2 regions of the Kitasatospora sp. NPDC005748 genome follow, and region 1 is predicted to be linked to the other one. Evidence: riboswitches for the same ligand, from Rfam matches in the RefSeq annotation. Region 1 holds a riboswitch; the other holds the start of a gene.
The links. A riboswitch is a leader RNA that binds a small molecule or an ion and turns the genes downstream of it on or off. The one in region 1 is predicted to bind glycine.
Positions count from the first base shown of each region.

Region 2: it holds a riboswitch for glycine, as region 1 does, so the genes downstream of both, gcvT (glycine cleavage system aminomethyltransferase GcvT) here and gcvP (aminomethyl-transferring glycine dehydrogenase) in region 1, are expected to answer to the same signal.

Region 1 covers NZ_JBEXYD010000015.1:10,815-17,803, reverse strand. Annotated here, with positions in the region: gene gcvP (aminomethyl-transferring glycine dehydrogenase) at 1-2,135, opposite strand, end outside; glycine riboswitch at 2,375-2,478, opposite strand; gene ABZ495_RS14240 (DUF2382 domain-containing protein) at 2,702-3,988, shown strand; gene ABZ495_RS14235 (MFS transporter) at 4,131-5,621, shown strand; gene ABZ495_RS14230 (DNA polymerase IV) at 5,776-6,989, opposite strand, start outside.
Region 2 covers NZ_JBEXYD010000013.1:109,326-116,314, reverse strand. Annotated here, with positions in the region: gene ABZ495_RS13400 (ABC transporter permease) at 1-244, opposite strand, end outside; gene ABZ495_RS13395 (enhanced serine sensitivity protein SseB C-terminal domain-containing protein) at 925-1,866, opposite strand; gene ABZ495_RS13390 (enhanced serine sensitivity protein SseB C-terminal domain-containing protein) at 2,013-2,795, opposite strand; glycine riboswitch at 3,060-3,166, shown strand; gene gcvT (glycine cleavage system aminomethyltransferase GcvT) at 3,396-4,517, shown strand; gene gcvH (glycine cleavage system protein GcvH) at 4,652-5,029, shown strand; gene glyA (serine hydroxymethyltransferase) at 5,170-6,438, shown strand; gene ABZ495_RS13370 (L-serine ammonia-lyase) at 6,584-6,989, shown strand, end outside.

The DNA of each region.
Region 1 (6,989 bases):
AGGTTCAGGTGCGAGACGTCCGCGCCGAACTTGCCCGGCTTGGCGAGGCCGACCAGGGCGTTCAGGTTGGCGCCGTCCACGTAGACCTGGCCGCCCGCCTCGTGCACCAGGGCGCAGATGTCGGTGATCTGGGTCTCGTACACGCCGTGGGTGGACGGGTAGGTGACCATCAGCACCGCGAGGTTGTCGCGGTGCTGCTCGATCTTCGCCCGGAGGTCCTCGACGTCCACGTCGCCGTCGACCAGGGTCTTGACCACGACCACGCGCATACCGGCCATCACGGCGGAGGCCGCGTTGGTGCCGTGCGCGGAGGACGGGATCAGGCAGACGTCGCGCTGCGCGTCACCGTTGGCGTGGTGGTAGGCGCGGACGGCCAGCAGACCGGCCAGCTCGCCCTGCGAGCCGGCGTTCGGCTGGATCGAGACGGCGTCGTAGCCGGTGACCTCGACCAGCTGCTGCTCCAGCTGGCGGATCAGGGTGAGGTAGCCCTGGGCCTGGTCGATCGGCGCGAACGGGTGCAGCTGGCCGAACTCCGGCCAGGTCACCGGCTCCATCTCGGTGGTCGCGTTGAGCTTCATGGTGCAGGAGCCCAGCGGGATCATGCCGCGGTCCAGCGCGTAGTCGCGGTCCGACAGGCGGCGCAGGTAGCGCAGCATGGCGGTCTCCGAGCGGTGGCTGTGGAAGACCGGGTGGGTCAGGTACTCGTCCTCGCGCAGCAGCGCGGCCGGCAGCGCCTCGGCGCTCTCCGGGGTCTCGACGCCCTCGACGCCGAACGCGGCCCAGACGCCCGCCAGGTGCTCGCGGGTGGTGGTCTCGTCGGTGGAGACCGAGATCCGGTCCTCGCCGTCCTGGTACACGTTGATGCCGTGGGCGCGGGCGGCCTCGGCGATCGCGGCGGCGCGGCCGGGGACGACCGCGGTGACGGTGTCGAAGAACTCGCCGTGCAGCAGCTCGACGCCGCCGGCCCGCAGGCCCTCGGCGAGGGCGGCGGCGTAGCGGTGGGTGCGGCGGGCGATGTCGGCCAGACCGTCCGGGCCGTGGTACACGGCGTACATCGAGGCCATCACGGCCAGCAGCACCTGGGCGGTGCAGATGTTGCTGGTGGCCTTCTCGCGGCGGATGTGCTGCTCGCGGGTCTGCAGGGCCAGCCGGTAGGCGCGGTTGCCGTCGGCGTCGACGGAGACGCCGACCAGGCGGCCGGGCAGCGAGCGGGCGTACTCGGCGCGCACCGAGAGGTAGCCGGCGTGCGGGCCGCCGAAGCCCATCGGCACGCCGAAGCGCTGCGAGGTGCCGCAGGCGATGTCGGCGCCGAGCGAGCCCGGGGACTTCAGCAGGGTCAGCGCCAGCAGGTCGGCGGCGACGGCGACGACCGCACCGAGGCCGTGGGCCTGCTCGATCACCGGGGCGAGGTCGCGGACCACACCGGTCGCGCCGGGGTACTGGAGCAGCACGCCGAAGACGCCGCGCTCGGCGATCTCGGCCGGGATGCCGGCGGAGAGGTCGGCGACGACGACCTCGACGCCGGTCGGCTCGGCGCGGGTCCGGATCACCGCGGCGGTCTGCGGCAGGGTCTCGACGTCGACCAGGAAGACGCCGCCCTTGACCTTGGTGACACGGCGGGCCAGGGACATCGCCTCGGCGGCCGCGGTGCCCTCGTCCAGCAGCGAGGAGCCGGAGGTGGGCAGACCGGTGAGGTCGGAGACCACGGTCTGGAAGTTGAGCAGCGCCTCCAGGCGGCCCTGCGAGATCTCCGGCTGGTACGGCGTGTACGCGGTGTACCAGGCCGGGTTCTCCAGGACGTTGCGCAGGATCACCGGCGGGGTGAAGGTGCCGTAGTAGCCCAGGCCGATCATCGGCTGGAGGACGGTGTTGCGACCGGCCAGCTCGCGCAGCTCGGCGAGGACCTGGGCCTCGCTGCGGCCGGCGGGCAGGTCCAGCCCGGTGATGGAGCGGATCGCCTCGGGCACGGCGGTGGCGGCGAGCTCGTCCAGCGAGCCGTAGCCCACCTGGGCCAGCATCTTCTCCTGCGCGGCGACGTCGGGGCCGATGTGGCGGTTCTCGAAGGGGCTGGCCTGCTCGAGCTCGGTGAGGGTCACGGGGGTGGTGGTGCGTCCCGCGTTCGGCTGGGCGTTCATGGTGGTCGAGGCCTCCTGGTCACGGACCGGCGGGGGTACGCACGCCGGGCGGCACCGCCGCTGCGGACGACAGCGGACAGGCCTGGGGCGGACGGACCCGACAGGCCTCCCCCTCTGTCATCGGGACCTGAGAGCTTCACCCGCGCGAGGCGCTGTGGCGCCCCGCCGGCTTGCACCGTCGGTGAGGGTGGTGCCGCCGGCTCCCTCGCCGGCAGTCCTGCCCTGCTTTCCAGAGTGACCTATCCCACACGGTACGGATGCCTGAGAGATTCCGGGGAGGAGTTGCTCCTTCGGCGCCCCGACCAGCGACTTCCGCTCTCGGGGACTCTCCCGAGCGGGCTCGGCGGTCGCGCCCAGGGTACCAGCGGCAGGCGCCTCGATCACGGGTGCGTCCTGGCAGGTGAACAGCCGGTCCGTGACCCGGACGGCGCAGCACCGGGCCCGTCCGGCCGCACCCCGGTCGCGCCGGTCCGGTTCATGGCTTTTGGTGTGAAGTGGCGGATGGGACGGGCGGGCCGGCCGCCGGCCTGCGGGCGTTCCGCAGGCGCAACGCACTGGAGGAAAGAGTGCAGACCGATATCGACCCCCGGGACCTCATCGGCCACAAGGCGGTCGACCGCAACGGAGACAAGATCGGCACGGTCGACGAGGTGTACCTGGACGACGCCACCGGGCAGCCCGAATGGGCGGCCGTCCGGACCGGCATCTTCGGCCGGGACGCCTTCGTCCCCCTGACCACGAGCGAGTTCTCCGGCGACGAACTGCGGGTGCCCTACGACAAGTCCCTGGTGAAGGAGTCACCGGACTTCGGCGTGGGCCAGCACCTCTCACCCGCCCAGGAGCTCCAGCTCTACCGCTACTACGGGCTGGACACCCAGGTGGACGGCCGGCCGTCGGCCGGCGACGGCTCCGGCTCCGGCTCCGAGCCGGCCGACCTCGACTTCGGCAGCGTGCCGGCCGCCGCCCCGGCGGCAGCGGCGGGCACCGCCGCGGTGGCGGGCGTCGCCGCGGCGAAGCCCGCCGACCAGTCGGCCTCGGCGGCCCCGGCGAAGCCGCTCGCCTTCCACTCGGCCGACAGCATGGCCCCGCCCCTCACCGTCCCCCCGGCCGCCGACCTCGGCAAGCCGTCCGAACCTGCTACGGAGCCCAACGTGCGGACCCTCGACACCACCGCGCCCGCCACCCCGTCGGCGCCCGTCGCACCGGAGCAGCGCCCGCCGGCGGCCCCGCTCGTCACGGGCGGCCCCGACGGCGCCGAGATGGCGGCCCCCCGGGCCGCCACCTCCGGTACCCCGGCGCCCGACCGCGCGGGCGCCGCCTCGTCGGCGCCGAACGCTCCGGTGGAGATCACCTGCCGTGAGGAACGGCTGGACATCACCACCGAGTGGCATGTCGTGGGCACCGCGAAGCTGCGCAAGTACGTGACCAGCGAGGCGGTGGAGCGCCGGGTGCCGGTGGTCCGCGAGCGGGTCCGGGTGGAGCGGACGCCGGTCGGCGAGGCGGAGCGGGCCTCGTTGAGCGACAAGGACATCGCCGAGGCGGTGGAGGAGGTCACGCTGCGCGAGGAGCGGCCGGTGGTCCGCAAGTACCTGGCGCCGATCGAGCGGGTCCGCCTGGTCGTCGAGCGCTACACCGACGAGGAGGTGATCCGGGACGAGCTGCGGCGCGAGCACGTCGAGGTCCACGACAACACCGCGGCCGCCCCGACCCCGGGCCCCTCGTCCAACCACGCCCCGTCCGCCACTCCCGACGGCGCCGCCGGGCGCCCGGGCGGCGGCGAACACGCGGGCGCCGGCGGACACTTGAGCGCTGGCGAGCCGTCCCGGCCGGCCCCGCTGAGGCCGCTCGCCTGACGGTCCGACCCAGGGACCCCGGACCTCCACGGTCCGGGGTCCTTCGACTTTGCCAAAGCTTCACCGATCGATATTTGACACACTGAAGTATCTCCCGGCATGGTTGCTTCAGTTCATTCACTATGTACGGGAGGAAGCAACCGTGAGTGAGGCACCACAGCCCACCACCGCGGCCGAGAAGCAGAGCAGCGCCCGGGTCCTGCCGGCCCTCATCCTGGCGATGCTGTCGTTCAGCGTGGTGCAGACCGCGGTCGTTCCGATCCTGCCCTCGCTGGCCAAGGAGCTCGACGTCTCGGGCTCCAGCATCACCTGGCTGATGACGGCCAACCTGCTCTCGGCCGCCGTGCTGACCCCCCTGCTGGGCCGCTTCGGCGACCTGCGCGGTCGCAAGCCGATGCTGCTGATCTCGCTGGCCGGTCTCGTCGCGGGCTCGGCGCTCGCCGTCAGCACCCACTCCTTCACCTGGCTGGTCGTCGCCCGCGTCCTCCAGGGCGCCGGCGGTGGCGTGCTGCCGCTGGCCATCAGCATCGTCCGCGACGAGCTGCCGAAGCAGAAGGTCACCGGTGGCGTCGCCGCCATCAGCGCCTCGATGGGCGTCGGCAGCGGCCTCGGCCTGGTCGCCACCGGCCTGCTGCTGGAGCACTGGAGCTACAAGTCGATCTTCTGGATGGGCCTGTTCTTCGGCCTGCTCGCGGTCGCCCTGGTCGCCTTCCGGGTGCCCAGCGACCCGGTGACCGACAAGGAGGGCGGCGCCGACCCGCTCGGCGCGATCACCCTGGCCGGCTGGCTCTCCGCCCTGCTGGTCGCGGTCAGCCAGGGCAACACCTGGGGCTGGACCTCCACCAAGACGCTCGGCCTGTTCGCCGTCGCCGCCGTGATCGCCCTGATCTGGGGCGTCATCGAGGTCAAGGTCAAGCACCCGCTGGTCGACATGAAGATGATGTCCCGCCCGGCCGTCGCCTTCACCAACCTGGCCGGCCTGCTGATCGGCTTCGGCATGTACGGCTCGTTCATGGTGATCAGCAACTTCGCCCAGACCCCGGAGAAGCTCACCCACTACGGGTTCACCGCGACCGTGCTGCACGCCGGTGTCATGCTGCTGCCGTCCGCGCTCGGCTCGATGGTCGCCGCCCCGGTCGGCGCCCTGCTGATCGCCCGTCGCGGCCCGCGCCTGCCGCTGGTCCTCGGCGGCGTCCTCGGCGCCGTCGCGATGGCCTACCTGGCCGTCCGCCACAGCCACGAGGCCGACATCTACACCGCCTCGGCGATCTTCGGTCTCGGCATCGGCCTCGCCTTCTCGGCGATGCCGGCCTACATCAACGGCGCCGTCCCGGTCGAGCAGAGCGGCATCGCCAACGGCATGAACGCCGTGCTGCGCACCGTCGGTGGCGCGATCGGCACCGCCGTGATGGCCGCGATCCTCACCGGCGACACCATGAAGCTGCCGATCCCGGTCTCGCTGCCCACCCTGGACGCCTACAAGCACGCGTTCTGGGTCGCCGCCGCGGTCTGCGCGATCGCCGGCGCCGTCCCCTTCCTGATCCGCAGCGTCAAGCCCTCCGTCACCGTCGCCGGTGGCAAGGGTGCGGCGGACCTCAGCCCCAGCCCCGAGCTGGTCAAGACCGACGCCTGACGAGGCGTCCACCCCCCGCGCCCAGGGACAGGGCGCGGGGGACCGGTCCCCGAACGGTCGACGAGGGCATCGCGACCGCCCGAGGGCCGGCCGTGCACGCGGTCCCACCCGGCCCCCCTGCCGGGTGGGGCCGCTTCGTGCGTTCCAGGGGGGGTCAGCCCACCGCCGGTTCACCGCCGCCCGCCCCGGCCGACGGCCCGTCCTCGTCGCCGCGCAGCGGCAGCGGACGGGCCGGCTCCAACGCCGGGTCCTCCACCGCGAAGGTCCGCACCCGGCCCGGTCCGCTCCACGGCGTCTCGAACCGCACCGTCACCCGGCCTACTCCGCTGCCCTGCACCCACCCCGGGCCGAGTTCGGCGTGCCGCACGTCCTGGCCCGGCATCCAGTGCCGCGCCACGACCACCGCGGGCTCCGGGGCCTCGTCCTCCTGGGCGTCGGCCTCGACCGCCCCCGGCTCCCCCGCCTCCTGCCGGACGGCCTGCGCGAAGAGGTCCTCCTGGGTGTAGTCCGCCAGCTGCGAGACCCCGACCCCGAGCAGCCGGACGCCGCCGGTGATGTCCACCTGGGAGGCCAGCCGGCGGGCCGTCTCGACGATCACCGTCTCGTCGTCCGTCGGACCGCGCAGGGTCTCCGAGCGGGTCAGCGTGGAGAAGTCGAACCGCCGCACCTTCAGCACCACCGTGCGCCCCGACCGTCCGGCGGCGCGCAGCCGCCGCACGCACCGCGCGGCCAGGACGTCGACCTCGCGCAGCACCCGGTCCCGGTCGGCGAGGTCCACCTCGAAGGTGTCCTCCACCGACACCGACTTGGCGTCCTGGTCGGCCACCACCGGCCGGTCGTCCAGCCCCAGCGACATCTGGTGGACACCGGCGCCGTGCGCCCTGCCCAGCAGCTGCACCAGCTCGGACTCCCCCGCCTCGGCGAGGTCGGCCACCGTGTTCAGCCCCGCCCGGCGCAGGACCTGCTCGGTGGCCGGGCCGACGCCCGGCAGCGCCCGCACCGGCATCGGGCCCAGCACCACCCGCTCCTGGCCCGGCTCGACCAGCACCAGGCCGTCCGGCTTGGCCTGCTCCGAAGCGATCTTGGCCATCAGCTTGGACCCGGCCGCCCCGACCGAGGCGGTCAGCCCGGTGCGCCGGTGGATGTCCGCCCGGAGGTCCTCCGCGAGGGCCGTCACCAGGCGCTCCCCCGTCCCGTGGTCCGCCGCCAGCAGCGCCGGGCCGTACGGGCCCGCCTCCAGGTCGACGAAGGCCTCGTCCAGGCTGAGCGGCTGCACCAGGGGCGACAGCTCCCGCAGCAGACCCATGACCAGCTCGCTCACCGCCCGGTAGGCCTCGAACCGCCCGGACAGGAAGGCCGCGTTCGGGC
Region 2 (6,989 bases), on a different contig from region 1:
TGGCGTCCAGGAGGTCCTGGTTGAGGGCGTCGGGGTCCAGGCCGAACATCGACTCGATCGGCTTGGCCAGCACGGCCAGCAGGACGAGCAGGATCACCACGACGGCGCCGGCGACGGCGGCCTTGTCCCGTTTGAAACGGGTCCAGGCGATCCGGCCGAGCGAGCGGCCCTCGATCTTCGTGGCCGGGCTCGCGGCGGCGGCTGCCTCCGGCGTGTTCCCGGCGGTCTTGATGGGTGCGGTCATGGTCAGTTCGGTCCCCTCGCCGACGGTGGCCGGCCCACGGGTGCCGGTCGCCGGTTCGGCGGTACGGCTGGTGCGGACGTGCGGAGGTTCAGGTGCGGGTGTTCAGCGGTGCGACGTGCTCGGGTACTGCGGCCGCGCGGGATGGGCGTCGCGAGGCTCAAGCGGTCCGCCAGCGCGTTCGCCCTCGTGGGGCACCCAGTACGCGCGGTGCGTTGCGCAGAACTCTCTGCCATCCGAACTGGCTTGCGCCAGCCCTGACAACCGAGAGATGCCCAACTGTGATCTGTCGGCATGCACCTCTGGATCTTCGGCATATCCCTCTTCACACAGCTGTTACATGCATGTCAAGGGGCTGCACCGAACCAGCCGGAAATCCGACCGGAAATGCCGGGACCGACATGACGGATCGTCATGTCGGTCCTGGTGGAGGGCTTTGGGTGCATATACCCGGACTACCCGTTACCGCGCCGAGAACACCCGAACATCCGTGCTTGCGACAGGTGTCCGAAGTGCCCGTAGTTGGGACACGAACACCTGGTCTGCCCGGAGTTGCGGTGCGGGCGCCGGAATGCCCGGCGTGCGCTGCCGACACCGCAATGCCCGGAGCCCCGGCACGGGCGGCGGAACGCCCGGCGTGCGGCGCGGGCACCGCGGCGCACGCCGCGTCGACCGTGCGGGCGTCAGCGCCCCGGGTAGCCGGGCCAGGGCTGCTGCGGCGGCGGCTGCTGCCCCGGCCACACCGGGCCGGGCGCCTGGGTGCCGTAGCCGTACGCCGGGCCCGCCTGCGAGGCGTAGGGCGGCGGCGGCACCGGCGGGTACGGCGCGGCCTGCGAGCGGCCGTGGCCGCCCGCCTCGCGGTCGTAGAACGGCCGCGCGTTGGCCCGCATCCAGAGCGCCACCGGGTCGTACTCGTCCCCCATGGCGACGGTGGAGACCGCGAGCCCCTCCGGCGCGACCGCGATCGCGCGCTGCATCAGCGCCCGGACGGCCTCCACCGTGGGCGGCGAACTCTCGTACAGCTCAAGTCCGATGGCCAGGTACGGTTCGCCCACGGAGGGCTGCACCCAGGCCCGGCGCAACGCCTTGACCGCCCGCACCTCGACCGCCTGCCGCTCCAGCAGCGCGAAGAACTGCTGGGCCTGCACCTGCGGTTCGCTCAGCTTCAGCGGCCCGGCCGGCAGCCGGTCCAGGCCGGCCGCGATCCGGCGCAGGTCCGCCCAGGGCACCCCGACGCCGCCGCCGGGGGCGTGCGGGTTCAGCCAGAGGCCCCAGCGGGTGCGATAGAGCGAGGCGGCGATCTCGCGCCCCGAGATCACCTCGTGCGCCCGCGCCCAGCCGGACGCCGCCAGCTGCTCGGGCGAGGTGACGGCCGGCGCGTAGCCGTGGCCGCTGATCTCCATGTTCCCGTACTGGGCGTCCGGACTGCCCGGCGTACCGTGCCAGAGCAGCATCCAGACCTGCCCCGCGGCCAGCGCGTGCAGCAGTGCCTCGTACGCCTCCCAGCGTTCCGGCGCGACCTCGCGCAGGGCGTGCTCCAGCGCTCTCGGATCCGCGCCGGGGCGCCCGGCGGGTGCCTGGCCCCAGGGCCCCGGTGCACCGCCCGCTACCGCTCCCGCACTCATGCGCCCACCTCGCTGCGCCTCTTCTTCTCTCACCTGCCGCCGGCCCGGCGGTCATCTGCAGGCACCCTATGGGGCGCCACCCGCCACCGCCACGCCGACGTGCCCGGCGGTGGCCTCCGGCCCGGTGCCGGGCGAGGAGGAACGCGTCACATCCGTGCGTAGAACGGCTGGACCCGGTTGAGCAGCCACTCGACCACGGGGTCCTCCGCGAGGTCGAGCAGTACGAGGTGGACGCCGCCGGGCAGCGGCGCGGTTCCCAGCGCACGGCCCAGGGCCTCGTTCACGGCGGCCGGTTCGGCCGGGGCCGCCGGATCGAGCTGGACGCCGACGAACATCACCGTCGGCTCGCCCTCCACGCTGGCCAGCGCCCGCCTGGCGGTCAGGACGCCGGGCAGGCCCGAGAGCTCGTACCGGCAGGCGGCCAGGAAGGCCTCCGGGTCCTCGCCCGGCACCGGTTCGCGCAGCGCCACCCGGCCGCCGGTCGGTGCCTCCGGGGCGTCCCAGCGGTCCTCGCGCGGCCCGCGCCGCAGCTCGGCGACGCCCTGCGGCGGCACCGGGATGCCCACCGGCGCCTCCGGGTTCACCGCGATGCCCACGCCCAGCGGCAGCCCGCGGGCGAACTCCCAGACCGGCGCGATCGCGAAGGCCATCCCGGGCGCCTGATGGAGGAGCACCTCCTGCGAGGAGAAGACCGGGACGTAGGGGTCGCCGGCCAGCTCGATGGTCGGCAGGTCCAGGGCCTGGCCCTGCGGGTCGCCGCCGGCCGGCAGCGGGATCCACACCTGGCTGCGGGCGAGCACCTCGAACACCCGGGGGGTCGCGCCGGGATCGCCGAGCGCGGCCGTGAGCACCTGCTCCAGCTCGTTCGCGGGCCATCCACCGCCGGGCGGCGCCGCCTCCGGGCCGCCCCACCCCTGCTGCTGCTCCACCGGGTACCCCATCCGCCGCTGTACCGCCCTCTGTCCGCCGACGCCGAGCAGCCTAGCGGGCCCGCGGCCGGGGCCGCGGTGCGCGCCGGTACCGGTCGGTACGGGGCCGGGGCGGTACCGGTGGGCTACCGGTGGCGGGTGCGGGCCGGGCCCGCCGGGCGGGGCCGGGCCCGGGGCCCCTCTCCCGTCTTCCGCCGGGACGTGCCATGATGTCCGCGTCTGCGGGTGTTCCCCGCCGAGAACCTCAACTCCATACCGGCCGCTCGAACCCGCGCGGGAGAGTCCGGAGTACCCCCGAGAGGCGGTACAGCCGGCGCCGAAGGAGCAAGTCCTCCCCGGAATCTCTCAGGCCCCCCTACCGCACGGGTTAGGCACATCTGGAAAGCGGCGCACGGCCCTGTCGCGCGCCCACCCACGGTGCAAGCCGCCATGCTGTCCTGTTAGCTGTGAAGCGCTGCGGGCCCGCGTGCGGTGAAGCTCTCAGGTTCGACGACAGATGGGGAGACCCAGCCGCCGCATGCCCGCGCGCAGGCTCGGTCCCCGAGCGGGTCCGGTCCGGCGTGCGCACACCTGAGTGCCCAGACCGAGGAGTTCCAGGCCATGTCGTCCCTCCGCCTCACCGCGCTCGACGCGCTGCACCGCGCCCTCGGCGCGACCATGACCGACTTCGCCGGCTGGGACATGCCGCTGCGTTACGGCAGCGAGCGCGAGGAGCACCTCGCCGTCCGCACCAAGGCCGGTCTGTTCGACCTCTCCCACATGGGCGAGATCACCGTGACCGGCCCGCAGGCCGGCGCGATGCTGGACCACGCGCTGGTCGGCTTCGTCTCCGCGCTCGGCGAGCTGCGGGCCCGCTACACCATGATCTGCGCCGAGGACGGCGGCATCCTGGACGACCTGATCGTCTACCGCCTGCGCGAGGACGCCTTCCTGGTCGTCGCCAACGCCTCCAACGCCCAGCTGGTGCTGGACGAGCTGATCGCCCGCGCCAAGGGCTACGACGCCGTCGTCACCGACGACCGCGACACCTACTCGCTGATCGCCGTCCAGGGCCCGGAGTCCACCGCGATCCTGGCCGACACCACCGAGGCCGACCTGCCCGGCCTGAAGTACTACGCGATCCTCCCGGCCCAGGTGGCCGGCCGCGACGTGCTGCTCGCCCGCACCGGTTACACCGGCGAGGACGGCTTCGAGATCTTCTGCAACCCGGGCGACGCCGCGCACATCTGGACGGCGCTGACCGAGGCCGGCACCGGCCGCGGCCTCGTCCCCTGCGGCCTCTCCTGCCGCGACACGCTGCGCCTGGAGGCCGGCATGCCGCTCTACGGGCACGAGCTCTCCACCGACCTGACCCCCTTCGACGCCGGCCTCGGCCGGGTGGTCCGCTTCGACAAGACCACCAACGAGGGCGCGTTCGTCGGCCGCAAGGCCCTGGAGCAGGCCGCCGCCGCGGCCGAGGCCAACCCGCCGCGGGTGCTGGTCGGCCTGGTCTCCGAGGGCAAGCGCGTGCCGCGCGCCGAGTACACCGTGGTGACCGCCGACGGCGAGCCGATCGGCCGGATCACCTCGGGCGCGCCCTCCCCCACGCTGGGCAAGCCGATCGCGATCGCCTACGTGGACGCGGCGCACGCCGCCCCGGGCACCACCGTCGCGGTGGACGTGCGCGGCAAGCACGAGCCGGTGCAGGTCGTGGCGCTGCCGTTCTACAAGCGCGCCCGCTGACGCCCCTCGGGCGCGCCCGCCGAGGCCTCACGAGCGCGCCCGCCCGGGCCTGACCACCCCGAAGATCCACGTCGAAGCCGTCCGTCCGGCGGCCCGCTTCGTCGTACCCGCTTCCCATCCTGGAGAATGACGCCATGAGCAACCCCCAGCACCTGCAGTACACCAAGGAGCACGAGTGGCTGACCGCCGTCGAGGACGGTGTCTCCACGGTCGGCATCACCGCCCACGCCGCCGACGCGCTCGGTGACATCGTCTACGTGCAGCTGCCCGAGGTCGGCGAGACCGTGACCGCCGGTGAGACCTGTGGCGAGCTGGAGTCCACCAAGTCGGTCAGCGACCTGTACTCGCCGGTCACCGGCGAGATCACCGAGGTCAACCAGGACGTCCTGGACGACAACTCCCTGGTCAACAGCGCCCCGTTCGAGGGTGGCTGGCTGTTCAAGGTGCGCGTCGAGTCGACCGACGAGCTGCTCAGCGCCGACGAGTACAACGCCCTGACCAACCCGGCCTGAGCCGGCCGTTCGGGGTGGCCGCAGTGCGGCGGCCGCCCCGGCCACCGGGCCTCCTCCGCCCTCCGGTCGCCCGCCGCCACCCTTCCGTGGGGCGTGCCAGGCGCGGCACCTCCTTCTCTCCTCCCTGGGAAGACCACACCATGACGGTTCTCAACCAGTCCCTGCACTCGCTCGACCCGGAGATCGCCGCCGCGGTCGACGCCGAGCTGCACCGCCAGCAGACCACCCTGGAAATGATCGCCTCCGAGAACTTCGCCCCGGTGGCGGTCATGGAGGCCCAGGGCTCGGTGCTGACCAACAAGTACGCCGAGGGCTACCCGGGCCGCCGCTACTACGGTGGCTGCGAGCACGTCGACGTGGTCGAGCAGATCGCGATCGACCGGATCAAGGCCCTGTTCGGCGCCGAGCACGCCAACGTCCAGCCGCACTCCGGCGCGCAGGCCAACGCCGCCGCGATGTTCGCGCTGATCCAGCCGGGCGACACCATCCTGGGTCTGAGCCTGGCCCACGGCGGTCACCTGACCCACGGCATGAAGATCAACTTCTCCGGCAAGCTCTACAACGTCGCCGCGTACCACGTGGACGACAAGACCGGCCAGGTCGACATGGCCGAGGTCGAGCGCCTCGCCAAGGAGCACCAGCCGAAGCTGATCATCGCCGGCTGGTCCGCCTACCCCCGTCAGCTGGACTTCGCCGCGTTCCGCCGGATCGCCGACGAGGTCGGCGCCCTGCTGATGGTCGACATGGCGCACTTCGCCGGTCTGGTCGCCGCGGGCCTGCACCCCAACCCGGTGCCGTACGCGGACGTGGTCACCACCACCACGCACAAGACCCTGGGCGGCCCGCGCGGCGGCGTCATCCTCTCCAAGGCCGAGTGGGCCAAGAAGATCAACTCCGCGGTCTTCCCCGGCCAGCAGGGCGGCCCGCTGGAGCACGTGATCGCCGGCAAGGCCGTCGCCTTCAAGGTCGCCGCCTCCGAGGAGTTCAAGGAGCGCCAGCAGCGCACCCTGGACGGCGCCCGGATCCTGGCCGAGCGCCTGCTGCAGGCCGACGTCGCCGAGGCCGGCGCCTCGGTGCTGTCCGGCGGCACCGACGTCCACCTGGTCCTGGTCGACCTGCGCAACAGCCAGCTCGACGGCCAGCAGGCCGAGGACCGGCTGCACGAGGTCGGCATCACGGTCAACCGCAACGCCATCCCGAACGACCCGCGCCCGCCGATGGTCACCTCCGGCCTGCGGATCGGCACCCCGGCCCTGGCCACCCGCGGCTTCCAGGCCGAGGACTTCCGCGAGGTCGCCGACATCATCGCCGAGGCGCTGAAGCCCGCCTTCGACGAGACCGTCGCCACCGCACTGAAGGCCCGGGTCACCGCCCTCGCCGAGAAGTACCCGCTCTACCCGAACCTGTAGTTCGGACACGGGTGACCGGGCTCACCTCGCCTGGTCACCTGGGATTCCGGGGCACCGCGCACACTGGACAGTGCGCGCGGTGCCCCGTTCCGTGTCAGCACCCCGCCTGCAAGTCCTTCCACGAGACCAGACAAGGACGTCCTCCGTGGCCATCAGCGTCTTCGACCTCTTCTCCATCGGCATCGGCCCGTCGAGTTCCCACACCGTCGGCCCGATGCGCGCCGCCCGGATGTTCGCCCGCCGCCTGAAGTCCGAGGACCTGCTGACCGGGGTGGCGAGCGTCCGCGCCGAGCTCTTCGGCTCGCTGGGCGCCACCGGCCACGGCCACGGCACCCCGAAGGCCGTCCTGCTGGGCCTGGAGGGCAACTCCCCCCGCACGGTCGACGTCGACCAGGCCGACCGGGACGTCGAGCGGATCACCGCCGAGAAGCGGCTCGACCTGCTCGGCGCCCACCCGATCGACTTCGACCCGGGCACCCAGCTGATCCTGCACCGGCGCCGCTCGCTGCCGTACCACGCCAACGGGATGACCCTCTGGGCCTTCGACGCCG